3 regions of the Mesorhizobium sp. PL10 genome follow, and region 1 is predicted to be linked to each of the others. Evidence: riboswitches for the same ligand, from Rfam matches in the RefSeq annotation. Region 1 holds a riboswitch; each other region holds the start of a gene.
The links. Region 1 has a riboswitch for cobalamin ahead of ACWGTO_RS25575 (DUF1636 family protein). Riboswitches for the same ligand answer to the same signal wherever they lie in the genome.
Positions count from the first base shown of each region.

Region 2: another riboswitch for cobalamin. It lies ahead of ACWGTO_RS16750 (aromatic ring-hydroxylating oxygenase subunit alpha); the one in region 1 lies ahead of ACWGTO_RS25575 (DUF1636 family protein).
Region 3: another riboswitch for cobalamin. It lies ahead of metE (5-methyltetrahydropteroyltriglutamate--homocysteine S-methyltransferase); the one in region 1 lies ahead of ACWGTO_RS25575 (DUF1636 family protein).

Region 1 is NZ_JBSKBR010000019.1:59,522-72,033, forward strand. Features, by position in the region: gene ACWGTO_RS25550 (NADH-quinone oxidoreductase subunit D) at 1-213, opposite strand, end outside; gene ACWGTO_RS25555 (NADH-quinone oxidoreductase subunit C) at 223-828, opposite strand; gene ACWGTO_RS25560 (NuoB/complex I 20 kDa subunit family protein) at 833-1,414, opposite strand; gene ACWGTO_RS25565 (NADH-quinone oxidoreductase subunit A) at 1,405-1,770, opposite strand; gene ACWGTO_RS25570 (winged helix-turn-helix domain-containing protein) at 2,105-3,304, shown strand; cobalamin riboswitch at 3,334-3,537, shown strand; gene ACWGTO_RS25575 (DUF1636 family protein) at 3,576-4,004, shown strand; gene cobW (cobalamin biosynthesis protein CobW) at 4,007-5,044, shown strand; gene ACWGTO_RS25585 (cobaltochelatase subunit CobN) at 5,064-8,756, shown strand; gene cobG (precorrin-3B synthase) at 8,753-10,249, shown strand; gene ACWGTO_RS25595 (precorrin-8X methylmutase) at 10,252-10,884, shown strand; gene ACWGTO_RS25600 (precorrin-2 C(20)-methyltransferase) at 10,881-11,660, shown strand; gene ACWGTO_RS25605 (precorrin-3B C(17)-methyltransferase) at 11,657-12,421, shown strand; gene ACWGTO_RS25610 (cobalt-precorrin-6A reductase) at 12,385-12,512, opposite strand, start outside.
Region 2 is NZ_JBSKBR010000009.1:167,637-180,148, reverse strand. Features, by position in the region: gene ACWGTO_RS16795 (substrate-binding domain-containing protein) at 236-1,258, opposite strand; gene ACWGTO_RS16790 (ABC transporter substrate-binding protein) at 1,623-2,978, shown strand; gene ACWGTO_RS16785 (carbohydrate ABC transporter permease) at 3,183-4,196, shown strand; gene ACWGTO_RS16780 (carbohydrate ABC transporter permease) at 4,198-5,352, shown strand; gene bglA (beta-galactosidase BglA) at 5,358-7,022, shown strand; gene ACWGTO_RS16770 (ABC transporter ATP-binding protein) at 7,088-8,200, shown strand; gene ACWGTO_RS16765 (DUF680 domain-containing protein) at 8,276-8,515, opposite strand; gene ACWGTO_RS16760 (DUF680 domain-containing protein) at 8,633-8,836, opposite strand; gene ACWGTO_RS16755 (DUF680 domain-containing protein) at 8,918-9,121, opposite strand; cobalamin riboswitch at 9,622-9,824, shown strand; gene ACWGTO_RS16750 (aromatic ring-hydroxylating oxygenase subunit alpha) at 9,942-11,189, shown strand; gene ACWGTO_RS16745 (2Fe-2S iron-sulfur cluster-binding protein) at 11,249-12,313, shown strand; gene ACWGTO_RS16740 (PqqD family protein) at 12,455-12,512, shown strand, end outside.
Region 3 is NZ_JBSKBR010000068.1:1,761-8,356, forward strand. Features, by position in the region: gene ACWGTO_RS32225 (TlpA disulfide reductase family protein) at 561-1,730, shown strand; gene ACWGTO_RS32230 (LysR family transcriptional regulator) at 2,030-2,638, opposite strand; partial or broken gene grpE (nucleotide exchange factor GrpE) at 2,708-3,139, shown strand; partial or broken gene ACWGTO_RS32240 (IS110 family transposase) at 3,259-3,456, shown strand; cobalamin riboswitch at 3,579-3,780, shown strand; gene metE (5-methyltetrahydropteroyltriglutamate--homocysteine S-methyltransferase) at 3,870-6,203, shown strand.

The DNA of each region.
Region 1 (12,512 bases):
GCAATAATCGAGCCGGTCGAGATAGGGCACCGCCTGCAGATAGGTCTTGTGCTCGATCAGCTTTTCGGTGCCGCGGTGGAGCAAGCCGATATGCGGATCGACGCGGTCGACCACTTCGCCGTCCAACTCAAGCACCAACCTCAAAACACCATGCGCCGCAGGGTGTTGAGGTCCAAAGTTGATGTTAAAATTGCGGACGGAGGTTTCAGCCATTCTGGCGCCTCAATTCGTCTTGGCTTTTTCGTCCCCGGGCAGCACGTAGTCGGTGCCTTCCCACGGGGAAAGAAAATCGAAATTGCGGAATTCCTGCTTCAGCTCGACAGGCTCATAGATCACGCGCTTGGCTTCGTCGTCGTAGCGCACTTCGACAAACCCGGTCAGCGGGAAATCCTTGCGCAGCGGATGACCCTCGAAACCGTAGTCGGTGAGGATGCGGCGCAGATCCGGATGGCCCGAGAACAGCACGCCGTAGAGATCGTAGGTCTCGCGCTCGAACCAGTCGGCGCCGGGATAAACTGATGTCAGCGACGGCACCAGCGCCTCTTCGTCGGCCTGGACCTTGATGCGGATGCGCAAATTCTGCTTCGGCGACAGCAAGTGATAGACAACGTCGAAGCGCTTGGCGCGCGACGGGTAGTCGGCGCCGCAGACATCGATGATCGAAATGAACTGACAGCCCGCATCGTCGCGCAGGAAGGTCGCCACGTCGGTCAGGTCGCCGGGCTCGACCGAGATCGTCAGTTCGCCATAGGCCAGCACCGGGTCATGGACGCGATGCGGCAGCTTTTCGCCGAGATAGGTCGACAGTTCGCTAAGGGATGCGGCCATGGATTTACCGTTCGATCGTGCCGGTGCGGCGGATCTTCTTCTGCAGCAGAAGAATGCCGTAGAGCAGCGCTTCGGCGCTCGGCGGGCAGCCGGGGACATAGATGTCGACCGGCACGACGCGGTCGCAGCCGCGCACCACCGAATAGGAATAGTGGTAATAGCCGCCGCCATTGGCGCAGGAGCCCATCGAGATGACGTAGCGCGGCTCCGGCATCTGGTCGTAGACCTTGCGCAGCGCCGGCGCCATCTTGTTGGTCAGCGTGCCGGCGACGATCATGATGTCGGACTGGCGCGGAGACGCGCGCGGCGCAACACCGAACCGCTCCGAATCGTAGCGCGGCATCGAGGTGTGGATCATCTCGACCGCGCAGCACGCCAGACCGAAGGTCATGAACATCAGCGAACCGCTGCGTGCCCAGGTGATCAGCGCCTCGGTCGAGGTGACCAGAAAGCCCTTGTCGGCGAGTTCATTGTTGATCTCGAGGAAGAACGGATCGTCAGAACCGACCGGACGACCGGTATTGGGGTCGATCAGGCCTTTGGGCTTCGGCGCAACGAGCGTACCGGAACTGTCGTTCAATCCCATTCCAGCGCTCCTTTTTTCCATTCATAGGCAAAGCCGATGGTCAGCACCGCCAAAAACACCATCATCGACCAGAAACCGAGCATGCCGATCTTCGAAAACGACACCGCCCACGGAAACAGGAAGGCCACTTCCAGGTCGAAGATGATGAACAGGATCGACACCAGGTAGAAGCGGATGTCGAACTTCATGCGGGCATCGTCGAACGAGTTGAAGCCGCACTCATAGGCGGAAAGCTTTTCGGGATCGGGACTGCGGTAGGCCACCAGGAACGGCGCTATGATAAGCACCAGGCCAATGACCGCCGCCACGGCGATGAAGAGGACGATGGGCAGGTACGAACTGAGCAGTGCGTTCATGCTGCGGCTTTCCCTTGGCGGCCAATCCACGTTGATTACAGCAACCAACCCTAATGCGGAAGCGTGACAGTTTAACCGCTGAACCGTTTTAGGTGCCTATGCTGCAACGCGGCGAGGGTTAGCGCAGGGCTTTCGGCGAAGCAAGTCAAACCTTGTTCAAAACGCAGTGCTGGACGGCAGGTCGGGAAAAACTGGTCCGATCCGCTCTTGTTTGATTTCCTTCACTTTCTACTCCACTTTTGTCTCCTGACATGTCTCCCGCCACAAGCCTGCTAGCATGGCCGGAATCACCGGCTAAAAATACGGCAACAGGACCAGGGGCAAAGGTATCTTGATGAAGGACAAAATATCGCTCGCCATGGCCAGGCGGATCGCCCTTGGCGCGCAGGGTTTTACCGACCCGCGGCCGAGCGGTACACCGGACCGCCGCCACCTCGCCCGCGTGCTCTCGCGCACCGGCCTCTTGCAGATCGATTCCGTCAGCGCCGTGGTGCGCGCCCACTATATGCCGCTCTATTCGCGCCTTGGGTCCTACCCCTTATCCCTGCTCGACAATGCCGCCGTCACCCGCAAGCGCACGGTGTTCGAATACTGGGCGCATGAGGCCTCCTTCCTGCCGGTCGAGACCTGGCCTTTGATGCGCTGGCGCATGCAGCGAGCCGAGAGCGGCGACGAAATGTATCTGGGGCTGGCCAAATGGGGCCGCGAGCACGCCGCCTATATCGAGGAGATCTATCGCGCGGTCGTCGAGCGCGGACCGATCGCCGCTTCGGCCCTGGAAGGCCAAAAAGGCTCGGGCGGCTGGTGGGGCTGGAGCCATGCCAAGCATGCCTTCGAATGGCTGTTCTGGGCCGGCCGCATCACCACAGCGCACCGCCGTGGCTTTGAGCGCTTCTACGACCTGCCCGAGCGCGTGCTGCCGCAGGCGATCCTCGATCTGCCGGTGCCGGCCGCCGAGGACGCACATCGCGAATTGCTGCGCATTTCCGCCCGCGCCCACGGCATCGCGACCTCCGGCGACCTGCGCGACTATTTCCGCCTGTCGCCGGCCGACATGAAGGGCCGACTGGAGGAACTGGTCGAGCTGGGTGAACTGCTGCCGGTTCGCGTCGAAGGCTGGGACAAGCCGGCTTACTTCCACCGGGACGCCCGCATCCCCCGAAAAATCGAGGCCCGCGCGCTGCTGGCGCCGTTCGACCCCGTCGTCTTCGAGCGCTCACGCTCGGAGCGCCTGTTCGATTTCCACTACCGGATCGAGATCTACACCCCGGCCGACAAGCGGCAGTATGGCTACTACGTCCTGCCGTTCCTCCTTGGCGACCGCATCGTCGCCCGCGTCGACCTCAAGGCCGATCGTCCGGCAGGCGTGCTGCGTGTCCACGCCGCCTACGCCGAGCGCGGCGCGCCGCCTGACACCGCCGCTCAGCTCTTCGAGGAATTGAAGCAGATGCAGGGCTGGCTTGAACTGGAAAGCATGCAAATCGCGCCGGCCGGCGATCTGGGGCCGGCGCTGGCCGACATCGCCGTGTCGTAGCCGTGCGTTGACACCGCTGCCCGCAAAAGCCTAAATCCGCTCCAGACGGTCCCTTGCCCGCAACGGCAAGGGCCAAGAGGGAATGCGGTGCGGGACAAAATCCCAAATCCGCGGCTGTCCCCGCAACTGTAAGCGATGAGCCTGGGCCGAAAGCCACTGGGTAACACCGGGAAGGCGGCTAACCAAGGCGACGACTCGCGAGCCAGGAGACCTGCCGTCTGCGACTATATAATCCGATCGCCCGGCGGGTTTCCGGGCAAGGAGCCCGGTTTTGGACCAGAACAGCAGTTTTTCGGCTGGCACAGCGGATGTTTCGTCCGCCGATAGCGATGCCTTGTCGGGCGTCACCGTCGTCGTCTGCGCCTCCTGCCGCGACGAGACCGGCTCCGACGCCCATCCCCGCGCCGGCGAACTGCTGGCCGGCGACACGCGCCGCGCCGCATCCGATGACGACATCCGCGTCCGCACCGTCGAATGCCTCGGCAATTGCAAGCGCCGACTGAGCGCCGCCATCCTGCGCGATGGCTGCTGGAGCTATGTCTTCGGCGATCTGACCACAGCCAGTGGTGCCGACCTCGTCACCGGCGCAAAGCTCTTCGCCACCTCCACCGATGGCCTCATCCCCTGGCGCGGCCGGCCCGATAGCCTCAAGCGCGGCCTCGTTGCCCGCATTCCACCCCTCGACCTGCTGAAGGACTGACCATGAACGCTTCCGTTTCCCGTGTTCCTTGCACTGTCGTCACCGGCTTCCTCGGCGCCGGCAAGACGACGCTGGTCCGCCATCTCCTCGAAAACGCGGGGGGCAAGCGCATTGCCATCATCGTCAACGAGTTCGGCGACATCGGCATCGACGGCGAGATCCTGAAAGGCTGCGGCATCGACACCTGCCCCGAGGAAAACATCGTCGAACTGGCCAATGGCTGCATCTGTTGCACCGTCGCCGACGATTTCGTGCCGGCGCTCAACCAGATCCTCGCGTTGACGCCGAAGGTAGACCACATCCTGATCGAGACATCGGGCCTGGCCCTGCCCAAGCCGCTGGTCCAGGCCTTTCAATGGCCGACGGTGAAAAGCCGCGTGACCGTCGATGGCGTCATCGCCGTGGTCGACGGCCCGGCGCTGGCCGAAGGCCGCGTTGCCAACGACATGGACGCGCTTCAGGCGCAGCGCGTGGCTGACGAGACGCTCGATCACGACGACCCGGTCGAGGAAGTCTTCGAGGACCAGATCGCCTGCGCCGACCTGATCATCCTGTCGAAGAGCGATTTGATGGACTCGGCCGGTTCAACCCGCGCCAACGCCATCATCAATGAGCACTCCGCCCGTGCCGTAAAAATCGTGCCGACCGCGCATGGCAAGGTCGACCCCTCGGTGCTGCTCGGCCTCGGCCTCGGCGTCGAGGACGACATCGAGAACCGCAAGTCGCATCATGACGGCGCCTTCGACCACGAGCATGACGATTTCGACACCTTCATTGTCGACATTCCCTCGATCGCCAATCCGGATGACCTGGCAAAGCGTGTCGCCACCGTTGCCGAGGAAGAGAATGTGTTGCGCGTCAAAGGTTTCGTCGATGTCGGCGGCAAGCCGATGCGGCTTTTGCTGCAGGCCGTCGGCCCGCGCGTCAACCACTACTATGACCGCGCCTGGACCGCCGAGGACGACCGCCGCTCGCGCCTCGTTGTCATCGGGCTGAAGGGGCTGAACCGCCCGGCGATCGAGGCTATACTGGCCGGCTGACGCGAAAACACAGGCAGCGATGCATATACTCACGACCACATCCACCTCGCTCGACGATCTCGCCGAGCCAGTTGATCTCAGGCAAACGCCGGCGGATATCGTGGCGCTGTCCTTCACCGACAGCGACCTCGCCGGCCTTGCTGCGGCATGGAAGGCCGATACCGCCCGCCTGCCCTCGATGCGGCTGGCGGCGCTCCGCGACCTGCGCCACCCCATGTCCGTCGACCTCTGGGTCGACAGCGTCGCCCGCCACGCCAAGGTGATCTTGGTGCGCATCCTCGGCGGCTATGACTGGTGGCGCTATGGCTGCGACCAGCTTGCCGCGACTGCTCGTGAGCGGGGCATAAACTTGGCGCTGCTGCCCGGCGAAAGCCATGACGAGGATCTCAGGCTGATCGAAGCCTCGACGCTGCCGCGCGCGGAGCTGGACGCCTTGCTCGGCTATTTCCGCGAGGGCGGCCCGGCGAATATGAGCGGGCTGGTGCAGCGGCTGGCGGGGTTGGCTGGGTCGAATGTGGCGGCGGCCGAGCCGGTCAGCGTGCCGAAGGCGGGGTATTATCAGCCGGGGCGTGGGGTTATTGAGATTGGCAATCCTGCACACCCCCCTCTGTCCTGCCGGACATCTCCCCCGCAAGGGGGGAGATCGGCCGTCACGAATGCAGGCGCTATTTCGTCTGAGATAGGCGAAGCCATTGATGCGAGCTCAATCTCCCCCCCTGCGGGGGAGATGTCCGGCAGGACAGAGGGGGGTGGGCGGGAACGCGGCGCTGACAATATCGCCATCATCCCCATCCTCTTCTACCGCTCGATGCTGCTGGCTGCCGATGTCGCGCCCATCGACGCGCTTTATGAGGCGCTCCGCCAGCGCGGCATCCTCCCCGTCCCGATCTTCGTCTCAAGCCTGAAAGACCCGACGTCGCTGGCCTTCGTCGAAACCGCACTGGCCTCGCTAAACCCCGCCGCCATCATCACCGCGACCGCCTTCGCTTCCGGCGCCGAACCCGGCGTCGAAACCCTGTTCGACCGTGCCGGCGTGCCGGTCTTCCAGGTGATCGTCGCCACCACACGCCGCGACGTCTGGGACAGGAACCAGCGCGGCTTGGCGCCCGCCGACCTCGCCATGCATGTCGTGCTGCCCGAACTCGACGGCCGCATCCTCGCCGGCGCGATTTCCTTCAAGGGCGAGAGCGAGACCGATCCCGCACTTGGCCACCGCGCCTTCGCCAACCGGCCGGAGCCGGATCGCGTGGCGCAGGTCGCGGACAGGATAGCGGCCTTCATCCGGTTGCAGGAGACAGCTCTCGCCGAGCGCAAGCTGGCGATCCTGATTCCGGACTATCCAAGCGCGCCCGGCCGCACCGGCTATGCCGTGGGCTTGGATGTGCCGTCGAGCGTGCTCGCCATGCTGCATGACCTGAAGGAGCAGGGCTATGCGGTTGAAGGGATTCCACAAACGCCGCGAGGGTTGCTGGATTTGCTGGAGCGGAGTGGCGACGGGCTGGAGGTGGAGGAGTATCGCCACTTCTCGAAGGGTCTGCCGGTTAAAGCTATTGCTGCGGTAGAGGCGGCATGGGGAAAGGCCGAAGAGAGAAGTTCGCGCGAGGCACCCCCCTCTGTCCTGCCGGACATCTCCCCCGCAAGGGGGGAGATCAGCAGCTTTGCCGTCGATGCGTCACTTCCGAAGTTGGAGATTGGCGAAACCGGCGGTGACAGCACAATCTCCCCCCTTGCGGGGGAGATGTCCGGCAGGACAGAGGGGGGTGCTCACGCGCCAACCTCGCCACATTTCCCCTTCCGCGCCGCGACCTTCGGCAACATCACCGTGGCGCTGGCCCCAGATCGCGGCCGTTCCGCCGACCGCCGCGCCGACTACCACGACCCCACGCTGCCCCCGCGCCACGACCTCATCGCCTTCGGCCTGTGGCTGCGCAAATCGCTCGGCGTTCATGCCATCATCCATGTCGGCGCGCACGGCACGCTGGAATGGCTGCCGGGCAAAACAGTTGCGCTGTCGCAAGCCTGCTTTCCCGAAATCGTCACCGGCCCGTTGCCGGTCATCTATCCCTTCATCGTCTCCAACCCGGGCGAGGCCGCACAAGCGAAGCGGCGCATCGCCGCTGTCACGCTTGGCCATCTGCCACCGCCGCTGGCCGGCGCGGGCCTCGACGAGGAGCAGCACAGACTGGAACGGCTGGTCGACGAGTATGCCCAGGCCGACGGCCTCGACCGCCGCCGCCGCGATCGGCTGGCAAAACTGATCGTCGACACCGCCCAAAAAACCGGCCTCGCCTCCGAAGCCGGTGTCGCCAGGACCGATGCACCCGACGAGGCGCTGCGCCGCATCGACGCCTGGCTCTGCGACCTCAAGGATTTCGCCGTCAAGGACGGCCTTCACATCTATGGCCGCGCGCCCGACGACGAACCCGACGCCATGCGCCGCCAAAGCGCGCAAGCCGAGAAGTCGGCGCTGCTGGCGGCCCTCGACGGCCGCCACGTCAAGGCCGGCCCCGCCGGCGCGCCCGCGCGCGGCCGCTCCGACGTGCTCCCCACCGGCCGCAACCTTTTCACCTCCGACCCGCGCACCATGCCGACGCCGACCGCCTGCGAACTCGGCAAGGCAGCGGCAGAGGAAGTCGTGCGCGCCTACATGCAGTCGCATGGCGACTGGCCGCGCTCGCTGGTCATCGATCTCTGGGGTTCGGCCTCGCTGCGCACCGGCGGCGAAGAGATAGCGCAGGGCCTGGCGTTGATGGGCTGCCGGCCGCTATGGGACACCGCCACTGGCCGCATCACCGGCATCGAGGTGCTGCCCCCGGCCACGCTCGGCCGCCCGCGCGTCGACGTGACGTGGCGTATATCGGGCCTGTTCCGCGACATGTTCCCGACCCAGATCGCACTGATCGATGCCGCCGCCAACGCTGTCGCCGCCCGCGATGAGGAGGATTCGGAAAACCCGCTCGCGGCAAAAACCCGCGCCGATGGCCGGATCAGCCCGCGCATCTTCGGCACCTCGCCCGGCACCTATGGCGCCGGCGTCGAGGACCTGTTGTCGAGCGGCGACTGGGGGGCGCGCGAAGAGATCGGCCGCGCCTATCTCGATGCCACATCGCATGCCTATGGCGGCGCCGACGGCGAAGGCATCGCCTCCCCCGGCGCCTTCGAGACCCGCATCGCCGAGGCCGATCTTCTCGTCCACACCGGCGACGACCCCGGCCGCGACATTCTCGAAGGTTCCGCCGATGTCGCCTTCATCGGCGGCTTTTCGGCGGCCCTGGCGACGCTGGGCCGAAATGCCGATGTGATCGTGCTCGACACCACGGATCCGCAAAAGCCCAAGCCGCGTTCGGTCGGCGAAGCCGTGTCGCGGGTGGTGCGGGCGCGTGCCGTGAACGCCCGTTTCATCGCTGGCCAGATGCGGCACGGCCCGCGCGGCGCATCGGAATTCGCCGAGACGGTGGACCGTCTCATCGGCTTCGCCGAAACCACGCACGCCATTTCAGGCGCGCTGATCGAGGCGGTGCACGACGCCTATGTCGGCGATCCCCTGGTGCGCGCCTTCATCCTGCGGGAAAACCCCGCCGCCGCGAAGGCTATCGCCGAGCGCTTCCTGTCGGCGCGCCGGCGCGGTCTCTGGCATCCCCTGCGCAATTCCGTCGACGACGATCTCGCCGCGCTGATCGCTGAGGCCGAGGCGCACGGGGTCGCCGCATGAACGCCTTCTCAAGGCGCGGCGCCTGCCCGGCTTTGTCGGCGCCGATGCAAACCGGTGACGGCCTGCTGGTGCGGCTCAACCCGGTTGCTGGAGGACTTTCCCCCAAATCGTTGATCGGACTCTGCGAAACCGCTCTGCGGCACGGCAACGGCATCATGGAAGTCACCGCGCGCGGCAGTTTGCAGATACGCGGGCTCACGGCGGAAAGTGCGGCGCTGCTGGCGGCTGAGGTCGATGCGCTGGGGATTGCCGTGCGCACCGGCGTGCCGGTCGAGACCGGGCCGCTGGCCGGCATCGATCCGCATGAGATCGCCGATCCGCGGGCTCTGGCCGAGCGGATCAGGGCGGCGGTTGAGGAAGCGGGATTGACGCCGCGGCTGGGGCCGAAGGTTTCGGTGGTTGTCGATGGCGGCGGGCAGTTGGCGCTGGATGCGGTGACGGCGGATGTCAGGCTGAGTGCGGTGCGAGGCGGCGCTGGAGTCGTGTGGGCCATGTCGGTTGCTGGCGACGGCCAAAGCGCGAAGCGACTTGCAACGGTCGAGGAAGATGCCGCACGCGACATTGCCGTCGCGGTGCTTCGGATGGTCGCCGAGAAAGGGCGTGAAGCTCACGCGAGGGACTTGCTAGAGAGGCAATTGGCTTCTCTCGCGGGTTGGCACTCTGTCGCGCCCCCCTCTGTCCTGCCGGACATCTCCCCCACAAGGGGGGAGATCGGCAGCTCCGCCGCTGGCGCCTCCCTCTCAGCTAGAAATGACGCCACGCTTGTGATTGGCGAACGCGGCAACGACAGCTCAATCTCCCCCCTTGCGGGGGAGATGTCCGGCAGGACAGAGGGGGGTGTGCAGGATCGCCGACCTATCGGAACTTTCGACCTGACCGCAAACGCCACCGCCCTCGGCCTCGGCCTCCCCTACGGCAGCATGCCGGCCGACAAGCTCATCGCGCTTGCCCAACAGGCCCTCACCCTCGGCACATCAGCAATCCGCCTCGCCCCGGGTCGTGCTCTCCTCTTCCTCGGCCAGCCAGCCGCCGCCAACCACCTCCTCGAAGCCAAAGCAAAATCCCTCGGCTTCGTCACCACCGCCACCGACCCGCGCATCCGCATCGCCGCTTGCCCCGGCACGCCGGCCTGCGCCTCCGGCCGCATCGCCACCCGCGACATCGCCGAGACGATCGCCGCGCAAAACGCTGACATCCTCGACTTCACCTTGCACATTTCCGGTTGCGCCAAGGGCTGCGCGCACCCCGGCCCGGCTGCGCTAACGTTGGTCGGCGGCGAAAACGGAGCCGGACTTGTCGTGAACGCGACGGCAAAGCCCCTTCCTGCGGGCTACAGGCCGGGCTATGACGCCGCGCGCGGCATCGGTCGCATCGCCGCAATGGTCCGCAGCGCACGATATCAAGGCGAAACCGCCGCCGCCTGCCTGACAAGGCTCGGGCCGGCGGCAATCGCCGAGGCTTACCGACAGGCCCAAACTAAAAAACGGAAATGAGCATGGCCGCCTACGACTACATCCATGACGGCAACGCGATCTACGAGCGCTCCTTCGCCATCATCCGCGCCGAGGCGGACCTGTCGCGCTTTTCGGACGCCGAAGCCGATGTCGCCATCCGCATGATCCACGCCTGCGGCCAGGTCGAAGCCGCCAGCCATTTCGTCTTCTCCAGCGATTTCGTCGCCGCCGCCCGCACCGCGCTTTCAGCCGGCGCGCCGATCTTCTGCGACGCGGAAATGGTTTCCCACGGCGTTACCCGCGCCCGGCTGCCGGCCGGCAATGAGGTGATTTGCACGCTGCGCGACGCACGCACGCACGACATCGCCAGGAAGATCGGCAACACCCGCTCGGCCGCGGCAATAGACCTGTGGGGCGAGCGCATGGCGGGTTCGGTCGTTGCCATCGGCAACGCCCCGACGGCACTGTTCTATCTCCTGGAAAAACTGCGCGACGGTGCGCCCAAGCCGGCTGCCATCATCGGCATGCCGGTGGGTTTCGTCGGTGCGGCCGAATCCAAGGATGCGCTGGCCGAGAATTCCTACGGCGTGCCTTGTGCCATCGTGCGCGGCAGGCTTGGCGGCAGCGCCATGACCGCCGCCGCGCTGAACTCGCTGGCGAGGCCGGGCCTGTGAACGCGCTTGTCCAAGAAGGGTCGCCCAAAGGCCGCCTCGTCGGCGTCGGCACCGGTCCCGGCGACCCCGAACTGTTGACGCTGAAGGCCGCGCGCGTCCTGGCTGAGGCCGATGTCGTGGCGTATTTCGCCAAGCGCGGCAACAACAGCAACGCCCGCGCCATCGTCGAGGCGCGCTTTCGGGCCGACATGCTGGAACTGCCGCTGCTCTATCCCGTCACCACCGAGATCGACAAGGATCACGACGACTACCGCTCACAGATCACCGATTTCTACGAGCAGTCGGCCGAGCAAGTCGCCGAGCACCTCGAAGCCGGCCGGATGGTGGCCGTGCTGTCGGAAGGCGACCCGCTGTTCTACGGCTCCTACATGCACCTGCATGTGCGCCTCGCGCACCGCTTTCCGACCGAAGTCGTCCCCGGCGTCACCGCAATGTCCGGCTGCTGGTCGCAGACCGGTGTGCCGATCGTTCAGGGCGACGATGTGCTGACGGTCTTGCCGGGCACGATGAGCGAGTTCGAGCTGACTCGCCGTCTCGCCGATACCGACGCTGCCGTGATCATGAAGGTCGGCCGCAACCTGCCCAAGATCAGGCGCGCGCTGGAGGCGACCGGCAAGCTCGCCCGCGCCGTCTATGTCGAGCGCGGCACCATGGCCGGCAGCGTCTCGATGAAGCTCGCCGACAAGCCTGACGACAAGGCGCCCTATTTCGCCATCGTGCTGGTCGCCGGCTGGTCCGGCCGGCCTGGCGTTATGGGAATGGGAGCCAAGCCATGAGTGGCCGCCTGACCGTCATCGGCCTCGGGCCCGGCAATGCCGATCAGGTCACGCCGGAAGCCAGCAGTGCCGTCGCCGAGGCAAAGTTCTTCTATGGCTACAAACCCTATCTCGACCGGCTGGACTTGCGCCCGGACCAGACCCGCGTCGCTTCCGACAATCGTGAGGAACTCGCCCGCTCCAGGGACGCGCTGGCAAAGGCCGCCGAGGGCCATGATGTCGCCGTCGTCTCCGGCGGCGATCCCGGCGTGTTCGCCATGGCGGCTGCCGTCTGCGAGGCCATCGAGGCCGGTCCGGCCGAATGGCGCGCCGTCGATGTCGCCGTCGTGCCCGGCGTCACCGCCATGCTGGCGGTTGCCGCCCGGATCGGCGCCCCGCTCGGTCACGATTTCTGCGCCATCTCGCTGTCCGATAATCTCAAGCCCTGGGACCTGATCGAACTGCGCCTTTTGGCAGCGGCCGGCGCCGGCTTCGTCATCGCGCTCTACAACCCGATCAGCAAGGCGCGACCGTGGCAGCTTGGCCGCGCCTTCGAATGCCTCACCGCGATCCTGCCCGGCACCACGCCGGTGATCTTCGGCCGCGCCGCCGGCAGGCCGGATGAGCGTATCGAGGTGTTTCTGCTGGCCGATGTCGAGGCCGAAAAGGCCGATATGGCGACCTGCATCATTATCGGTTCGCCGGAAACAAGGATCATCAAGCGCGGCGACAAGCCGGCGCTGGTCTATACGCCGCGTTCCGCGACGGGCTCAAGACCATGATCGAGCATCGCGGCCAACGCTTCAACGGTTCCGGCCGAGTGCACGTCAGGCAGGGTGGGCCTGCGCACCATGACCACCTCGATGCCAAGCG
Region 2 (12,512 bases), on a different contig from region 1:
GCGGTGAGTGCCGGTCCAATGCGCCGACGTCAAGCTGCGCTGATGGCGCCGATCGAGGTGCGAATACAGTACGCACGCCAAGGCGATATCCAAGTGCGACAAGCGAAAGTCACATGTCGCCTCGATGCGGCGGGAAGGGTCACCGCGGTAACATAGTGAGTGCCTGTCGGCTGGACGACAGACGGCGGCTCTGTGTCGACTATGGTCGTCGCTGCCAGCGATTGAGAGTTCTGGTCTAACCCGGTGCGCCCGCCACCGAGCCCCTGACCACCAGGTCGACCGGCCAGACCTCGCCGCGCGCGCCCTCTTCCAGACCGGAAATGCGCGCCGCCAGCCGCTCGGCGACGCGGGCGCCGGCAAGGCGGATCGACGAGCGCGTCGTCGACAGCGGAACGGAGAAATTCTCGGGCTTCAGCCACGGAAAAACGTCGTCATGGGCGATCAGCGACAGGTCGCCGGGAATGGTCAGGCCAAGGTCGCGCACCGCGCGCACGACGCCGAGCGACATGATCAGGCTGGAGCAGGCGATCGCTGTCGGCGGTTCGCTCTGTTCGAGCAGGCGCCGGGCGGCGCGATAGCCGTTCTCCTCTGTCATCGTCACCGAGCAGACATGGCGCTCGCCGAGCGTCAGGCCGCTGGCGGCCAGCGCGCGGCGCATGCCGCGTTCACGATGGATGGCGAAGGTTTCGCGGTCGTCGCCATTGATCAGGGCCAACTGGCGGTGACCGAGCTGGACCAGCAGCCGGGCCGCCTCGTGGAAGGCGCCCTCATTGTCGATGTCGGTGAACGGGTAGTCGAAGTCGAAGCCGTCGCTTCGGCCATGGACGATGAAGGGAATGCCCAGCGTGTTGACCAGCGCCACCCGCCGGTCGGCCGGCCGCGGCGAGGAGATGTAGACGGCGTCGACCTGTCGGTTAGCGACGATGCGGCGATAGGTGGTCTCCTGGTCGTCGGCATCTGCCGGCGACAGAACGAGGTCGAGTTCGTGCGAGCGGGCATAGTCGCCCAGGCCGGAAAGGAATTCGACGAAATGCGGATCGATGTCGACCGAGGCGCCGGTCGGCAGGACATAACCGATCATGCCGGTCTTGCCGGTCGCCAGCCGGCGCGCGCTCGGGTTGGGCCGGTAGCCGTGGCGCTTGGCGGCATCCACCACGCGCCGGCGGGTTTCCTCGTTGACCTCCGGATAGCCGTTCAGCGCGCGGCTGACCGTTGTCTGCGACAGAGCCAGCATATGGGAGAGCTGCTTCAGGTTCACCTGGGAGGCCTCCAAGCCTCAAAGCGCTTTTAATTTTGAATCCACGCGGGCGCCGTGATGGGCGCAGCCGAGCTTGGCGACCATACGCACTGGTCCGGCCAGATTGAAGCATAATTTGCTATTGCGCTGCCAAAAAACTATGCTGCAGTGCACTTTATCAAGTGTTGCGACCCGAAATTAAATCGATTAGGCTTCTAGCCTCTTGACTTCCATTGGATTCAATGGCGAGATCAGAAAGACCAAAGCGCTTTGGAAGACTCTTTCGAAAGGTTGCGGTTCCTTTCCGAGTGAGTCACAGTCCTGCGGCGTCGGCGGACGGAATGGAGGTTCCGTCCTGATATATGTGACCACTGGGAGGAATGCGATGAAGAAGATGCTTCTGCTTGGCGCCGCGTTTGCAACGCTCGCCCTGACCCTGCCGGCGCAAGCCGAACTGAAGTTCAAGCCGGGTGAAGACAAGCGCTTCAACTGGGCCAACTACGAAGAGCTGAAAAAGGTCGATCTCAAGGGCGAGACGCTGACCATCTTCGGGCCATGGCGCGGCGAGGACGAAGGCCTCATCCGCACGGTTCTCGAATATTTCCAGGAAGCCACCGGCGCCGAGATCAAATACTCCTCGTCGGAGAATTACGAACAGCAGATCGTCATCGACACCCAGGCCGGCAGCCCGCCCAACATCGCCGTGCTGCCGCAGCCGGGCCTGATCCAGGACCTGGCCTCCAAGGGCCTGCTGACGCCGCTGGGCGACGACACCGCCAAATGGGTGAAGGACAATTACGGCGCCGGCCAGTCATGGGTCGACCTCGGCACCTTCAAGGACAAGGACGGCAAGCCGGGCTTCTTCGCCTTCCCCTACAAGGCCGACGTGAAATCGCTGGTCTGGTACTCGCCGGACAATTTCGAGGAAGCCGGCTACAAGGTTCCCAAGACCCAGGAAGAGCTCACCGATCTCGAGAAGAAGATCATCGCCGACGGCGGCACGCCGTGGTGCATCGGTCTCGGCTCGGGCGGCGCCACCGGCTGGCCGGCGACCGACTGGGTCGAAGACATCATGCTGCGCACGCAGACGCCTGACGTCTACGACAAGTGGGTGAAGAACGAGATTCCGTTCAACGATCCGGCGGTGGTCAACGCCATCGACATTTTCGGCAAGATCGCCACCGACGACAAGATGGTCGATGGCGGCGCCAAGGCGGTTGCCGCGACCGACTTCCGCGACAGCCCGAAGGGCCTCTTCTCGGTGCCGCCGAAATGCTACCTGCACCATCAGGCTTCGTTCATCCCGACCTTCTTCCCGGAAGGCACCAAGGTGGGGCAGGATGCCGACTTCTTCTACTTCCCGCCCTATGCGTCCAAGCCTGAACTCGGCACGCCCGTTCTCGGCGCCGGTACGCTCGCCATGATCACCAAAGACAGCAAGGGTGCCCGCGCGTTCATCGAATTCCTGAAGATGCCGCTGGCGCATGAAATCTGGATGGCCCAGGGCGGCTTCGTGACGCCGCTCAAATCGGTCAACAAGGATGCCTATGCCAGCGACGCGCTGAAGAAGCAGGGAGAAATCCTCGCCAATGCCTCGACCTTCCGCTTCGACGGTTCGGACCTGATGCCGGGCAAGATCGGTGCCGGCGCCTTCTGGACCGGCATGATCGACCTGGTCGGCGGCAAGTCGGCCCAGGATGTCGCCACCGACATCCAGAAGAGCTGGGACGCGATCAAGTAATCAGCGGCAAATCGGCAGCCGCTCAGGCTGCAGCTTTCAGGACGTCCTCCACAGACTGGATCCGGGCCCCGTTGGCCCGGATCCGACCGGCGCCGTTCGCCGGACCGATTTGCGTTCGTTCGTTCCGAATAACTTAAATCGGCGCATCGCCACATTGCCAGGGCAGTCCACAGCCCGACCGATCATGCGCAGGGAGAGGGACCCATGGCGGCTCAGATTCTATCGGCCATTTTTGTCATCATCATCGGCGTCGGCGGCTGCGTCGCTTATTTCTGGGGCGCCAACAAGCTGGTCGACCTGATTTTCCCGTCGCGCGGCGTCGCCGGGGCTGCGGCCATCGACAATCTGCGCCGGCAAGGGCTGGTTCGTCCCTGGCTGTTCGTCGGCCCGGCGATGATCATCCTCACCGTCTATCTGATCTACCCGGTGGTGGCGACGCTCTGGCTGTCCTTCCTCGATCGCGGCGGCCAGCACTTCGTCGGCCTCGCCAACTATGAATGGGCGTTCGGCGACCGCGAGTTCCGCAACTCGATCCTCAACAACATCATCTGGCTGGCGGTGGTGCCGGCGGCGTGCACCTTCCTCGGGCTGATCATCGCCGTGCTCACCGACAAGATCTGGTGGGGCACGATCGCCAAGAGCCTGATCTTCCTGCCGCTGGCGATCTCCTTCGTCGGCGCCAGCGTGATCTGGAAATTCATCTACGAATATCGCGGCGAGGGCCAGACGCAGATCGGCCTGCTCAACGCCATCATCCAGTATTTCGGCGGCCAGCCGCAAGTCTGGATATCGCTGCCGTTCTGGAACAATTTCTTCCTGATGATCATCCTGATCTGGATCCAGACCGGCTTTGCCATGGTCATCCTGTCTTCGGCACTGCGCGGCATCCCCGAGGAGACCCTCGAAGCCGCGGTCATCGACGGCGCCAATCCGTTCCAGATCTTCTGGAAGATCATGGTGCCGCAGATCTGGGGCACCATTGCCGTAGTCTGGACGACCATCACCATTCTGGTGCTGAAAGTGTTCGATATCGTGCTGACCATGACCAACGGCCAATGGAACAGCCAGGTGCTAGCCAATCTGATGTTCGACTGGATGTTCCGAGGCGGCGGCGATTTCGGCCGCGGCGCCACCATCGCCATCATCATCATGATCGCGGTCATCCCGATCATGGTCTGGAACATCCGCCAGGCGAACAAAGAGACGGGAGGGCATTGAGATGGCCGTTGCGACCGGAAAATCCTTTGCCAGCCGTTTCGGCGTCCACATCGCCGTGCTCATCTTCGTTGCCATCTGGACCGTGCCGACGCTCGGCATCCTGGTCTCCTCGCTGCGCGACAAGGACCAGATCATCGCCTCGGGCTGGTGGAACTCGTTCTCCAGCTCCACCCAGACCGAAGCCGGCCGGTTGCCGCCGGCCTCGGCGCAGGTCGAGAAGGATGGCAAATTCGTGCTTGCCGGCAACATCTTCGGCGATGCTGCCGCCCGCAACATCAGCGCCTTCGGCGTCAAGTCGGCTGCGCCGACGCAATATCCGGCCGGCACGGCCGCCGATCTCGGCGATGGCGTGACCTTGCAGCTCAATGCCGACGGGACGTTCGTCATGAGCTCGCCCAAGGCTTTCGAAGGCGATCGCGGCCAGCGCGTCTACTATGCCTCGTCGGCGCCGCCGAAATTCACCACCGACAACTACAACACGGTGCTGTTTTCCGAAGGCATCGGCCGCTCCTTCATGAACTCGCTGACCGTCACCATTCCGGCGACGGTCATCCCGATCCTGATCGCCGCCTTTGCCGCCTATGCGCTGGCCTGGATGCGCTTTCCCGGCCGCGCGCTGCTGATCGCCGTCATCATCGGCCTGCTCGTCGTACCGCTGCAGATGTCGCTGATCCCGTTGCTCAAACTCTACAACGGCGTCGGCACTTTCTTCGGCGTGCCGTCGAAAACCTATCTCGGCATCTGGCTGGCGCATACCGGCTTCGGCCTGCCCTTCGCCATCTATCTCCTGCGCAGCTACATTGCCGGCCTGCCGCGCGAGATCATGGAATCGGCGCGCATCGACGGCGCCAGCGATTTCGAGATCTTCGTCAAGATCGTGCTGCCGCTGTCGTTCCCGGTGCTGGCCTCCTTCGCCATCTTCCAGTTCCTGTGGGTGTGGAACGATTTGTTGGTGGCGATGGTTTTCCTCGGTACCGAGGGCGATCAGATCGTGCTGACCGCCAAGCTCAATGCGCTGCTCGGTTCGCGCGGCGGCGACTGGGAGATCCTGACGACATCGGCCTTCGTCACCATCATCGTGCCGCTGATCGTGTTCTTCTCGCTGCAGCGCTATTTCGTCCGCGGGCTTCTGGCCGGCTCGGTCAAAGGAGGTTGAGAGTAATGCAATCCGCGTTGAAGGCGACCTCGAAGCCAGATCTCGCAGTCGATCGCGACTGGTGGCGAGGCGCGGTGATCTACCAGATCTATCCGCGCAGCTACCAGGACTCGAACGGCGACGGGATTGGCGACCTCCAGGGCATCATCCGCAGGCTGCCCTACATCGCCTCGCTGGGCGTCGATGCCATCTGGATTTCGCCCTTCTTCAAGTCGCCGATGAAGGATTTCGGCTACGATGTCTCGGACTATTGCGACGTCGACCCGATGTTCGGAACGCTTGCCGATTTCGACGCGCTGGTCGCGGAAGCCCATCACCTCGGCCTCAAGGTGATGATCGACGAGGTGCTGTCGCACACCGCCGACATCCATCCATGGTTCAAGGAGAGCCGCGCCAACCGCAGCAACCCGAAAGCCGACTGGTATGTCTGGGCGGATGCCAGACCGGATGGCACGCCGCCCAACAACTGGCTGTCGATCTTCGGCGGCTCGGCCTGGCAGTGGGACACCAGCCGCCAACAATATTATCTGCATAATTTCCTGTCCGAACAGCCGGACCTCAACTTCCACAATTCGGAAGTCCAGGACGCGCTGCTCGACGTCACCCGCTTCTGGCTGGAGCGCGGCGTCGACGGCTTCCGCCTCGACACCATCAATTTCTACTTCCACAGCCAGGGGCTGGAGAACAACCCGCCGCTGCCGCCGGAAGAACGTAACGACCAGACCGCACCTGCGGTCAATCCTTACAACTATCAGGACCATATCTACGACAAGAGCCGGCCGGAGAACCTTGCCTTCCTCGAACGGTTCCGGGCGCTGCTCGACGAATATCCGGCGACTGCCGCCGTCGGCGAAGTCGGCGACTCGCAGCGCGGGCTGGAAGTAGTCGCCGCCTACACGGCCGGCGGAAAGCGCGTCCACATGTGCTATTCCTTCGATTTCCTGGCGCCGGAAAAGATCAGCGCCGCCAAGGTGCGCCAGGTGCTGGAGGCCTTCGGCAAGGTCGCCAGCGACGGCTGGTCATGCTGGGCCTTCTCCAATCATGACGTGATGCGTCCGGCCTCACGCTGGGCCGCCGACGAGGCCGATCCGGCCGCCTATCTCAAGGTGATCTCGGCGCTGCTGATGTCGCTGCGCGGTTCGGTCTGCCTCTATCAGGGCGAGGAGCTTGGGCTGGGCGAAGCCGAGCTCAGGTTCGAGGATCTGCAGGACCCCTACGGCATCCGCTTCTGGCCCGAATTCAAGGGCCGCGACGGCTGCCGCACGCCGATGGTGTGGGATGCAGCCGCCAGCAATGCCGGCTTTTCGACGGCCAAGCCCTGGCTGCCGGTACCGGGCAAGCATTTGTCGCAAGCGGTCAACGTGCAGCAGGGCGACGCCGCCTCGCTGCTCGAGCACTACCGGCGCTTTCTCGGCTTCCGCCGCCAGCATCCGGCGCTGGCCAAAGGCGACATCGAGTTCATCGAAAGCGAGGGCGACACCGTCGCCTTCACCCGCCGCGAGGGTAATGAGCAGATCGTCTGCGTCTTCAATCTGGGCAGCAGGCCGGCCGAGGTCGATCTCGGCGGCCAGGCGCTGCAGCCCTTGGCCGGACACGGTTTTTCGGGACAATCCGGCACAGGCTCCATCCGCCTCGGCGGCTACGGCGCCTGGTTCGGGCGTATCGACTGAGTTTTGACGAAACGGAATTTCTTGAGGAAATCTGGGTTCTCTAGGGAAATCACTGGGAGGAAATCATGGCCGATGTCACGCTGAGACAAGTGAAGAAATCATACGGCAATCTGCACATTCTCCATGGCATCGACCTCGACATAAAGTCGGGCGAGTTCATCGTCTTTGTCGGCCCTTCGGGCTGCGGCAAGTCGACCTTGCTGAGGTCCATCGCGGGGCTTGAGGAGATCACCTCCGGCGAGCTGAAGATCGCCGGCGAGGTGGTGAACGATGTGCCGCCGTCCAAGCGCGGCATCGCCATGGTGTTCCAGTCCTATGCGCTCTATCCGCACATGACCGTCTACGACAACATGGCGTTTTCGATGAAGATCGGCAAGGAAAGCAAGGCCGAGATCGACAAGCGCGTGCGGCAGGCCGCCGAGATCCTGCAGCTGACCAAATATCTCGACCGTCTGCCCAAGGCGATGTCGGGCGGCCAGCGCCAGCGCGTCGCCATCGGCCGCGCCATCGTGCGCAATCCGAAGGTGTTCCTGTTCGACGAGCCGCTGTCGAACCTCGACGCCGCGCTCCGCGTCGCCACCCGCATCGAAATCGCCAAGCTCAAGGAATCGATGCCCAACACGACCATGATCTACGTCACCCATGACCAGGTCGAAGCCATGACGCTGGCCGACCGCATCGTGGTGCTGAAGGACGGCCATATCGAGCAGGTCGGCACGCCGATGGACCTCTACAAGAAGCCCGGCAATCTGTTCGTTGCCCAGTTCATCGGCTCGCCGGCCATGAACATCCTGCCGGCGACCATCGACAAGACGGGCGACCCGACCGTCGTCAGCCATGTCGGCGGCCGCAAGGCGACAGTGCCGATCGCGACGCCGGCGTCCGCCAAGGGTGCGGCGGTCAGCTTCGGCGTGCGGCCGGAGGATCTGTCGGTCGCCACCGGCACGGAATATCTTTTCGAAGGCGTGGTGGACTATGTCGAGCAACTCGGCGAGGTCCAGCTGGTCTATATCGACATCGGCCGCGCCGACCTGCCGCTGGTGACCAAGCTGCCCGGCAATGTCGAGGTCAAGCGCGGTGCAAAGCTGCGGCTGACGGCGGATGCCGGCGACCTGCACATCTTCGACGCCGACGGACACTCCTTCTCGCTCAAGCCGGTGGAAGTGAGGGCTGCCTGAGAGTCGGCTCGTCGTATCGGCATGAAAAAAAGCGGCAGGCCAGGCCCGCCGCTCTTTTTTTGGAAACTTCGGCTGTTAGCGGTTGCCGAAGAGGTTCCGGTCGCTGCCTTGCGGGGCAGATTTCTGTACGTCGCCCGACGAGTTCAACAGCTTGTACACCGGCGAACCGGTGTTCGGAACCGACGACGTCCGTGTGTTGTCGACGTTGACGGTCGCCTGGTTGTCGACGGCGCTGGAGCCGACATTATCGTTGCGGGCGTAAGCACTGCCAGCGGCAACCAAAAGCGCAGCGGCAGCAAGAGCAATCTTCTTCATTTCAGGTCTCCTGAGTTTCATCATGCGGCAAAGCGGCTATCCCGCCGCTCTGCGTTTTGTTCGATGTTCGACTGGGATCGTTGTTGGAAAACCCTGAGGTCGGATCCCGATCGGCCGTTAGCGGCCGAAGAGGTTGCGGTCGGCGCCCTGTGCAGGGGCCTGAGCAGCCGAATCTGACTTCGCAACCGAAGCCGTGTGGCCGCTGTCGGTCGACGCAACCGCAGGCTGGTTGGCACCGTTCGAACCATAGTTGTCACTGGCGGCGAAAGCGCTGCCGGAAATGGCCACAACGGCGGCGGCAGCGAGGATAATCTTTTTCATTTCAAATGCTCCTGAATTTCTTCGAAATCCCAATAGCGACGGACGGGCCGCCACTCTTTTTGTTTGGATCGGGATCGGCTGTTAATGGCCGAAGAGGTTGCGGTCGCTGCCCTGAACGAGGGGCTGCTTGTCAACGGGCGCCGACTTCTGAATGGAAGCCGTATACGAGCCGTCAGCCGCCGCGGTGGGCTGGTTCGCTCCATTGGAACCGTAATTGTCGCTACCAGCGAAGGCACTGCCGGTGATGGCCAAAACGGCCGCGGCAGTGAGGATGATCTTTTTCATTTTTAGCACTCCAGTTTGTCTGTCCGTCTAGCGGCGTGTGGTGGGAGAATTCGCGTCGTTCGGACAGCCCCCGATGTGGGAAAGCCAGAGGCTGGTTTCCAATCACGAAGTTGTTCCGGCTGGGCCATGACTTCGCCTCTTGTAATTTTCGTAAGCATGCCTACTATCTAATTTTATGCCAATAATACAAAGCCTTACGTAACAGTGCCATCCGGCTCACCGAGTGTGTCAGGGCGTCAGCGTTCACACCGTCCTGCACGCATTGTCAACAGAAACGAACCGTTCGGTTCGATTTTAGAAACTGCTAATAGTCACTTTTCGATACTGTTGGTCTTTTTTGACCCGGCCAAGAGCCGGACAAGAGGCGATTCGAAACAGCAAAGATCGCTCGCCAAATCAGGATTTCGGCCCCGCAGTCGCCAGCCGATGCGCATGCGATGCGTGTCGCGCCGCATGGAGACGATGTCGCTTTCATGCCGATGTCGCGACCGCTGCCGTGATTAGATGATTCCATCTCAGGTGCCGCTTCGTGACGACGGAGCGGAGAATTGGGAAGCCGGTCTAAATCCGGCGCTGCCCCCGCAACGGTGGTGGAGTTCAAGTCGCAACGGGAGACCACTGGGCGAGAAGCCTGGGAAGGTGTCGCGATGGTCCGCAAGGACAACTCCAGAGCCCGGAAACCAGCCCGAGATGCTTGAACTCGACTGATCGCGGTGGGCGGTCAAGAGGTGGATAGTGCATGTCCGGCGTCGCGCCGGCCTGCAGCCGATCCTTCCTCCATCACCACCAAGTTCAGTCCTTGAACCATGAGGACAGAACTATGGATGCGCGCAACGACATGCAGAGGCTCTTGAACGGCCGCAAGCAAGGTTATTCGCTCGAGCAGCCCTTCTACACTGACCCGGACTACTTCAAGCTCGACATGGAGCTGATCTGGTATCGCGACTGGCTGTTCATCGGCCATGATTGCGAGCTGCCGAAGCCCGGCAGCTATATCACCGTGCAGATCGGCGACTATCCGGTGGTGCTTGTCCGCGACCAGAAGGGCAACATCAACGCCTTTCACAATTCCTGCCGTCATCGCGGCAGCCGCGTCTGCAACACCGAGAAAGGCACGGCGGCAAAGCTGGTCTGCCCCTATCACCAGTGGACCTACGAGCTCGATGGCCGATTGCTGTTTGCCCGCCAGATGGCCGAGGGTTTCGACAAGAGCCAGTTCGGCCTGAAGCCGGTCGCCTGCGAAAGTGTGGCCGGTTACGTCTTCATCTGCCTGGCGAAAGAACCCGCAGACTTCGCGCCGATGCGGGCCATGATCGAACCGTACCTCAAGCCGCACCGGCTGAATGAAGCCAAGATCGCCTTCGAGACCACGATCATCGAGAAGGGCAACTGGAAGCTGGTCTGGGAAAACAACCGCGAGTGTTATCACTGCGCCGGCAACCATCCCGAACTGTGCAAGACATTTCCGGAAGCGCCGACGGTGACCGGTGTGCAGGGCGCAGACAGCGACCCGGAGATGCTGGCGCACTGGGCAAAATGTGAGGCGGCGGGCCTGCCGAGCAAGTTCCGCATCGATCCGGCCGGACAATATCGCGCCACCCGCGCGCCGCTGCTGCGCGATGCCGTCAGCTATACGATGACGGGAAAGCGCGCGGTGACGAAGAACCTTTCCGACACCGTTGCCGCCGATCGTATCGGCACCTTGATGCATTACCACTATCCGACGACCTGGAACCACATCCTGATCGACCATGCCGTGACCTTCCGCGTGCTGCCGATCAGCGCCACCGAAACCGCGGTGACGACCAAGTGGCTGGTACACAAGGATGCGGTCGAGGGCGTCGATTACAGCCTTGAAGAGCTCACGCATGTCTGGACCGAGACCAACGACCAGGACCGCCGCATCGTCGAGGAAAATGCATTCGGCATCCTGTCGCCGGCCTATGAGCCAGGCCCCTATTCGGAGCTGCACGAGGGTGGGGTGATCCAATTCGTCGAATGGTACGCGGCCTTCATCGGTCCCCGTCTTGCCGAAGGCGGCCGGCCGGCGCTGCGCAGCGTGGCGTGAGCTCATGTCGCCCAAAAGTGTTTCGCGGTTTTGGGATCATGACATGAGCAGAGCACCAGATGGCGCCGTGGAACGACAGGCTGCAGGTGCTGGAAGTGATCGGCGTCAGCGACGAGGCGCCTGACGTCAAGACCTTCACCTTCCGGTCCGATAACCAGACCTGGTTCCGCTACAAGCCGGGCCAGTTCGTGACGCTGGAGCTGCCGACACCGGACGGACCGCTGATGCGCACCTACACGCTGTCATCCTCGCCGTCGCGGCCGTTTTCGATCGCGGTGACGGTGAAGGCACAGGCCGGCAGCATCGGCACACGCTGGATGTTCGACCATCTGGTGCCCGGCTCGCACGTCAAGGCCTATGGGCCGGCCGGCGATTTTTCGCTGCACAGCCACCCGGCGGCCAAATATCTGTTCATTTCTGCCGGCTCCGGCGTGACGCCGATGATGTCGATGCTGCGCTGGCTGAACGATTGCGCGCCATGGACGGATGTCGGCTTCGTCAACTGCGCGCGGCGTGCCGAAGAGATCATCTTCCGCAAGGAACTCGAACTGCTCGGCGGCCATATGCCCGGCCTGTCGCTCGGCTTCATGATCGAGGAACGCTCAAGCCGTGAAGGCTGGTACGGCCATATGGGCCGCATCGACGCGATCCGGCTGCCGCTGCTGGCGCCCGATTTCCGCGAACGCGAGATCTTTTGCTGCGGCCCCGATCCGTTCATGCGCGCCGTGCGCGGAATGCTGGAGGCCGCCGGCTTCGACATGACGAAGTACCATCAGGAGAGCTTTGCCGCGCCCGCGGTGGAGGAAATCCCGGCGCCGTTTGCCTCACCAGCTGAAGACGGCGCTGCTGTCCCTGTCGAAGCCGTGACGCCGATCCGCTTCTCGCTTTCGGAGGTCGACGCCGGCTGCGTCGCCGGCCAGACCGTGCTGCAGACAGCGCGCAGCTCGGGCGTGCGGATACCAGCCGCCTGCGAGTTCGGCCTGTGCGGCACCTGCAAGGTGAAAAAGGTCTCCGGCGCTGTCGAGATGAGCCACAATGGCGGCATCCTCGACCACGAGATCGATGACGGGTTCATCCTTGCCTGCTGCTCGAAACCGCTGTCGGCGCTCGAAATCGAGGCCTGACCGACCGACATCGCTGCAACCTGTCATGAGGCGCCGACCAAGGAGTTCGCGGCTCTTTGTCTTGCCAAGGAAGGGCCAACTGATTTAGACGCACTCGGGAGGGCTTTGCCAGACCGTGGCGTCTGGGACGGGGAAGAAGCAATGCAGCAACGGGTCTACGCGGTAGCCAGCAAGGACATCGTTTTCGAATCGTTCGATG
Region 3 (6,596 bases), on a different contig from region 1:
ACCGCCGGACACGGCTGAGTCGCACTCGAGAAAGGGAGACGCGGTCGGCCAGCTCGTCTGTACCGCATTTTGCAAGTTTCTGCACGTCGCGTTGCTGCCGGCCGTTTTCCTTGTTGCAACGCTCACATTCCTGCTTCTTCTAATCATCCCCGTCGACCGCGCTACAAATCGTCCATGAGCAGGTAGGCAGGCTGTTCCCGCGCTATCCAGACATGGCGTGGAGATCGCATGCGTACTTCTAACCAGCGCCGAAGTGCTGCGCGATGGACGACCGTCGATTTGGCTGCCGGCTAGTGGCTACACATACATAATCCGTGTCCAAAATCTGACAGCGACAGACGCCATGTCGGTTTTGCTACAAAAGGCGATCTTGCTCGATAGACCTCCTAAGCAAAGTCGTAGGCTTACTGGTGCTGAGCGAGGTGGCACGGCCTTTGCTTAATCTGAAGAGCGGCAATACTGAGTGAGGGCTGCCCACACGCTTCGTTCGCGTGTTCCGTTTCCCCGGAAAAACAAGCTCGCACAAAAAGTAGCGCATCTGGCGATAATTGGAGAGTGACATGGTGCTTCGGATGAATTCCCCGGCCCCTGCGATCAAGGTGCAGAGCTGGCTGCGTGGCGAGCCGCTGACCGCCTTCCAGCCTGGGAAACTGTACATCGTCGAATTTTGGGCGACGTGGTGTGGCCCATGCGTGGCGGCGATGCCCCATCTGGCGGAGCTGCAGGAGAAATACAAGGATCGCGGGCTTGAAGTTGTCGGGGTCGCCGCTTCTGAAGACGCTCCGACCGCGGACAAAGCGCGTACTAAGCTGGACGCGTGGTTGACGGAAAACTGCTCCTATCTGAACTATCGGATAGCGTTCGATTTCTCAAGCGAAATGGACAAACTTTGGATGGAACCCAGCTTCTCCCTCGGGATTCCGACCTCGTTCGTTGTCGATCGTGACGGCGCCATCGCGTTTATCGGTCATCCGATGGACCTGGCTGAGGTCTTGCCCAAAGTGATCGACGGCAGCTGGCGCACCAGCAAGCAAGCGAAAGCCGGTGATGCCAAGCGGATTGCCGAAAACGAAGGCAGAATGCGCGAACAAGCGGTGAAAACGCCGATATTGGAGAAATATTATGCGGCGTTCAAGAAACAGGAGTGGCACACCGCGCTCTCGGCCATCGAAGAGGGTGTCGCCTTGTTCCCGGACGATCCCAATATCCGGACTTGTCATGCGAATCTGCTACTTCACGAAATGCGCGATATGGAGGCAGGCTTGCCGGTCCTGCAGCTCTTCGTTCGCGACGCGATCAACAAGAACACCGTGAATTGGTTGTCTCAGGCACTGGAACAACTCTTCCATCCGGAGGAGGACTATTCAAACATTCCGTCTGCCGAGCGCTTCGCGATGGGCAAGGAGCTATCCGAACACATCCTGGCTCTGGATCCCCCGGAAGGCGACGGCCGCTTCAAGTTCCTATATTATCCGGCAGCCGGTCAGTACTTTTACGAGAGCGGGGACAAGGATCGCGCGATCGAGTTGATCGAAGTGGCACTGAAGTCGCTTGCTGATTGGCAGGATGGCTCGGAAAAAACGAAACGGCGGATTGGACAGCGATTGCTGCAGGCCCTGGCCAACTACAAGGGTGAGCAGGTTTGCTCACAAGATCTCTGTGTGGCTCCACAACAGGATTTCCCGAAGCCAAACCGCACCCGGCGGAAGAGGAAAGATGAAGAGGGATGACAGGTCGGAAAATCCTTTGGCCTGACTGGGCGATTTTGGGGGGTGCACGCACGTCGCAAGCACGCCGTAAAGGCGATAGAAGTCTGGGCGTATGCGTCGCTACCATCGTGGTTGGGTGGGATGCTGTCACTAGTCCTTCCTCTGTGCGCGGCAGCAAAGGCCTGCCTCGCGAGCTCAGGCGAGACGTCGTCAATGATGGCCGGTCGGCGCCGCGCCCAAAGATCGGTGAGCTAAAGTCGCGGCATCGTGCAGCCGCCGCTCGGTTCACCGTCTCCATGAATGATCCTGAGACATGGATCCTATAGTCTGGACGCCACAAACTTTTCGACCGTCAAGCCGGCCGCAAGCAGATCCGGCCAGATGTAGCTGCGCCCATGTTGTCTCCGTTCATGACCGAGGATCAAGCGTTCGCTTGGGGCCGCCGTTTCGCGCGCGGAACGGTAATGGAGCATCAGATTAGAGCTCGGGATGATGCTTGCGTAGAAACGCGAGTGGCTATCGCCGTGGCCCGCTGATTCAAGCCCCTGAAGCGTGTCGTCGAGATCTTTCAGAATACGTCGTATTTTGGCCAGGAAACAGTCGCCGGCGGCCGTCACCCTGACCCCGCCCGGATAGCGGTGGAACAAAGTCACGCCCAGTCTCAATTCGAGATCTTTTACGCGCCGGCTGAGCGCGGAAAATTGGAGGTTCATCGCGACAAATCCGGCGATGGCTGGATAGCGCAGCAGCCTGTAGCCGGGCTCCCAACCAATCAGCGCTACCCAGCGGAAACCGCCGCAGCGGCGTTCAAATCTGCGCTTGGCCACCTCTTCAACGATGTCTAAGCCAAGTGGCCGTTCAATGGGAGGAATCGAAAGCTCTTCGTCATACGTGCTCGATGCGACAGGGGCTTTCAGTATGCCTGCCATTGATTTTCGGCCGCCAAACCTCGATATCGGGCATAAAATCCATACCATTCGAGAGCACGGGAAATGTCGATGAGCGACCAATCAAAAGACCAAAGCGCGCCCGATGAAGCCGAGACGGCCGGGGCCAATGCCGAATGCAAGGAAGGCAGCCTCGATGGCGACTACGAAGCGGTTGCGCGGCTACTGAAGGCAAACGAAGAGTTGAAGGACCGCACGCTGCGCGTCGCCGCCGAGATGGAAAACCTGCGCCGTCGCACCGCGCGCGACGTGCACGATGCGCGCACTTATGCGGTCGCCAATTTCGCCCGCGACATGCTGTCGGTGTCGGACAATCTGCGCCGCGCGCTCGACGCCATTCCCGCCGAGGCCAAGGCGTCGGGCGATGCCGGCTTCAAGGCGCTGATCGAAGGCGTCGACCTGACCGAACGCACAATGCTGTCGGCGCTGGAACGGCACTGGGTCAAGAAACCGGCGCCAGAAGGCAAGAAGTTTGATCCCAACTAGATGCCGTAATGGGCCGGCCTTCGCGAGCATAGCCAGGTTGGGTGGCTGTCCCTCAGAATGATGGTGTTGAAACGGAGTCCGAGCGATCGGCTCCAAACATCATGAGAGGAACAGCCATGGAACATTATGCGGGAATCGATGTCTCTCTGGAAGAGAGCAGCGTGTGCATTGTTGACGCGACCGGAGCGATCATGCGCGAGGTCAAGATCGCCAGCGAGCCGGAGGCGCTGGTCCGCTATTTCGACGAACTGGAATTGTCTTTTAGTCGCATTGGACTCGAGGCCAGGCCATTGTCGCAATGGCTCCCAAAGGGCAGGAAATTGAGCAGGCTACCGGCCGAAAGGATCGCGATCACCCGACGCCCGGCAATTATCGTACCAAGTGGGATCACGATATAAAGATTTGTTTATGTGATTGACAGCAACGTCCTCTCCGGGGAATGTAAGTAGTCGATGGCTCTCTGATGCGGTTCGGCCGCAACAGAGCTAAGAGGGAAGCCGGTGAAGATGCCGGCGCTGCCCCCGCAACTGTAAGCGGCGAGCCAAGCTCACTCATGTCACGGAGGTCAATAGCCTCGGGAAGAGGGGCTGAGGTGTTGACCCGCGAGCCAGGAGACCTGCCACGGCGAACAAGGTCCACAGGCGGGGTGTCTCGGTGGGCGTAGCAACCGGCTCGTCTGCTTGCCAACGTCTGCCTTGCGTCCACGCCCCAATCATCGGGGTATGGTATGTCTCTCTCTCACATAGTTCCTGTAGCCACGCTTGGCCTGCCGCGCATCGGACGCCGTCGCGAGCTAAAGCGCGCGCTTGAGGCCTATTGGTCGCGAAAATCTTCCGCAGCCGACCTTCTCGAAACGGCGCGGGCGCTGCGTGTCGCGAACTGGATTGAACAACGCGACCGCGGCGTGACAAAGATTCCGTCCAACGACTTCTCACTCTACGATCATGTGCTCGACACAGCAACAATGGTCGGCGCTGTCCCGCCACGCTATGGCTGGAGGGTGGGAGAAATCTCGCTCGACACCTATTTTGCCATGGCTCGTGGCAGCCAAGGAGAGGCTGCTGGTGGCGGGCAAACCGGTCAAGCCGTGACAGCGCTGGAAATGACCAAGTGGTTCGACACCAACTACCACTACATGGTCCCGGAGCTCGCCGACGATCAAGCCTTTGCCCTGTCCTCCTCAAAGCCGTTGGATCACTTCCTTGATGCCAGAGCATTGGGCATTCACACTCGCCCGGTCATCCTTGGGCCCGTCACCTTCCTCAAACTCGCCAAGTCACCCACCCGGGACTTCAACCCTGTTTCGCTATTGCCGCGGCTGCTGCAGGTTTACGAGCTGCTGCTGCGTCGACTGAAACTCGCGGGCGCCGACTGGGTGCAGATCGATGAGCCGGCACTCGTGCTCGATCTCATTCCAAACGAGCAAGATGCGTTCAATTTTGCCTACGAGCGCCTTTCGAAAGTGGCACCGGAGCTAAAGATCATGCTCGCCACCTATTTCGGCGGGCTGAACGGCAACCTCGAGACCGCTCTTTCGCTTCCTGTGGGGGGCCTGCATCTCGACCTTGCACGCGCTCCCGAACAATTGGAGGCGGTGGGCCGGCTTGCGCCAAAAGACCTGGTGCTTTCGCTTGGCCTGATCGACGGTCGCAACGTTTGGCGCGCGAACCTGCGCCCCATGCTTGACCGGATCAAACCGGTCGTGGCCGGCTGGCCACTCGAGCGAGTGGAGATCGCGCCCTCGTGCTCGCTTCTGCATGTCCCGATCGACCTTGAACTGGAAACCACGCTGGACCGGGACGTAAGGTCGTGGCTCGCATTCGCGGCGCAGAAGATGGACGAACTGACCACGATCGCCCGGGCCTTGTCCGAAGGCCGGGAGGCGGTTGCAGCACAGTTGGAGTCTTCAACCCAAGCAGCCGCCGCGCGTCTGACGTCCCCGAAGATTCATGATCCGCTGGTCGAAGGACGCCTCGCCTTCGTCGACGAGAGCATGATGCGCAGGAAGAGCGGTTTTTCTGAACGTTCTAGGCTTCAGGACGAGCGGCTCTGTCTGCCGCCCTTTCCGACCACCACGATCGGCTCTTTCCCGCAAACGCCCGAGATTCGCAACGCGCGTGCCGCCCATGCAAAGGGAGAACTGAGCTATGTCGACTATGAGGCGTTCCTGAGGAAGGAGATCGAAGCAGCAATCCGTTGGCAGGAGGAGATCGGGCTGGACGTGCTGGTGCACGGCGAGTTTGAACGAAACGACATGGTGCAGTATTTCGGGGAGCAGCTTTCCGGCTTCGCCTTCACCCAAAATGCCTGGGTGCAGAGCTACGGGTCACGCTGTGTGCGCCCGCCGATCATTTTCGGCGACGTATCGCGGCCCAACCCTATGACGGTTCGCTGGTGGCGGTTCGCTCAATCGCTGACAGACAAACCCGTTAAGGGCATGCTCACCGGCCCCGTCACGATTCTCAACTGGTCCTTTGTCCGCGATGATCTCGCGCGCTCGGTCGTTTGCCGTCAGATCGCGCTCGCCCTTCGTGGCGAGGTGGGTGATCTCGAAAGCGCCGGCGCCAAGGTGATTCAGATCGACGAAGCCGCACTGCGCGAGGGCTTGCCGCTACGCAAGTCCGAGCGGGTGCATTATCTCGAATGGGCCATCGAATGCTTTCGGCTCGCTTCGACGGGCGTGTACGATGAGACCCAGATCCACACGCACATGTGCTACTCCGAATTCAACGACATTATTGACGCGATCGCGGCAATGGATGCCGATGTTATCTCCATCGAAACCTCTCGCTCGCAGATGGAGTTGCTCAACGCCTTCAAAAACTTCAATTATCCGAACGAGATCGGACCGGGCATCTATGATATCCACTCACCGCGGGTGCCGGGAATCGACGAGATGAAGAACCTGCTCTCCCAGGCGCGCCAGCGCCTTTGCGATAGTCAGATCTGGGTCAACCCCGATTGCGGTTTGAAGACACGTCGATGGGAGGAAGTCCGTCCGGCACTTGTCAATATGGTCAAAGCCGCGCGTTCTCTGAGAGACGCATCCAAGGCGGCCTAGCATGTATATGCCGTTGCCCGGACGGAGCAAACTGGGCTGAAGTGATCTGAAGCCTGTGCCTAAACGGGAGCCGGGTGGGAATGTGCCTTCGTCAGCACGTCGTGGAAGCGGCGCGCTGACGGGCACTGATCAACGGCACTGCTTCTCCTCCAACGCGACGATCTATTGCATCCATCACTGCAAGGACGATGCCGTTGACCCAGAGCGCATCTCTGCCGGGCGTCGGGTCCCTGAACCAAAAACAGAGCGTCGTCGCATGATGCCGTTATAAACCCCGTGCACGGGAAGCGGTGACGATGTCGACTCGCCTGAAATGCCCCGACTGCTGGATTCAGCCAGATCCTCTCACCCAAGAGTTCGGCGTCGAGTGTATTCTCCCCGAGCGTGCAGGTT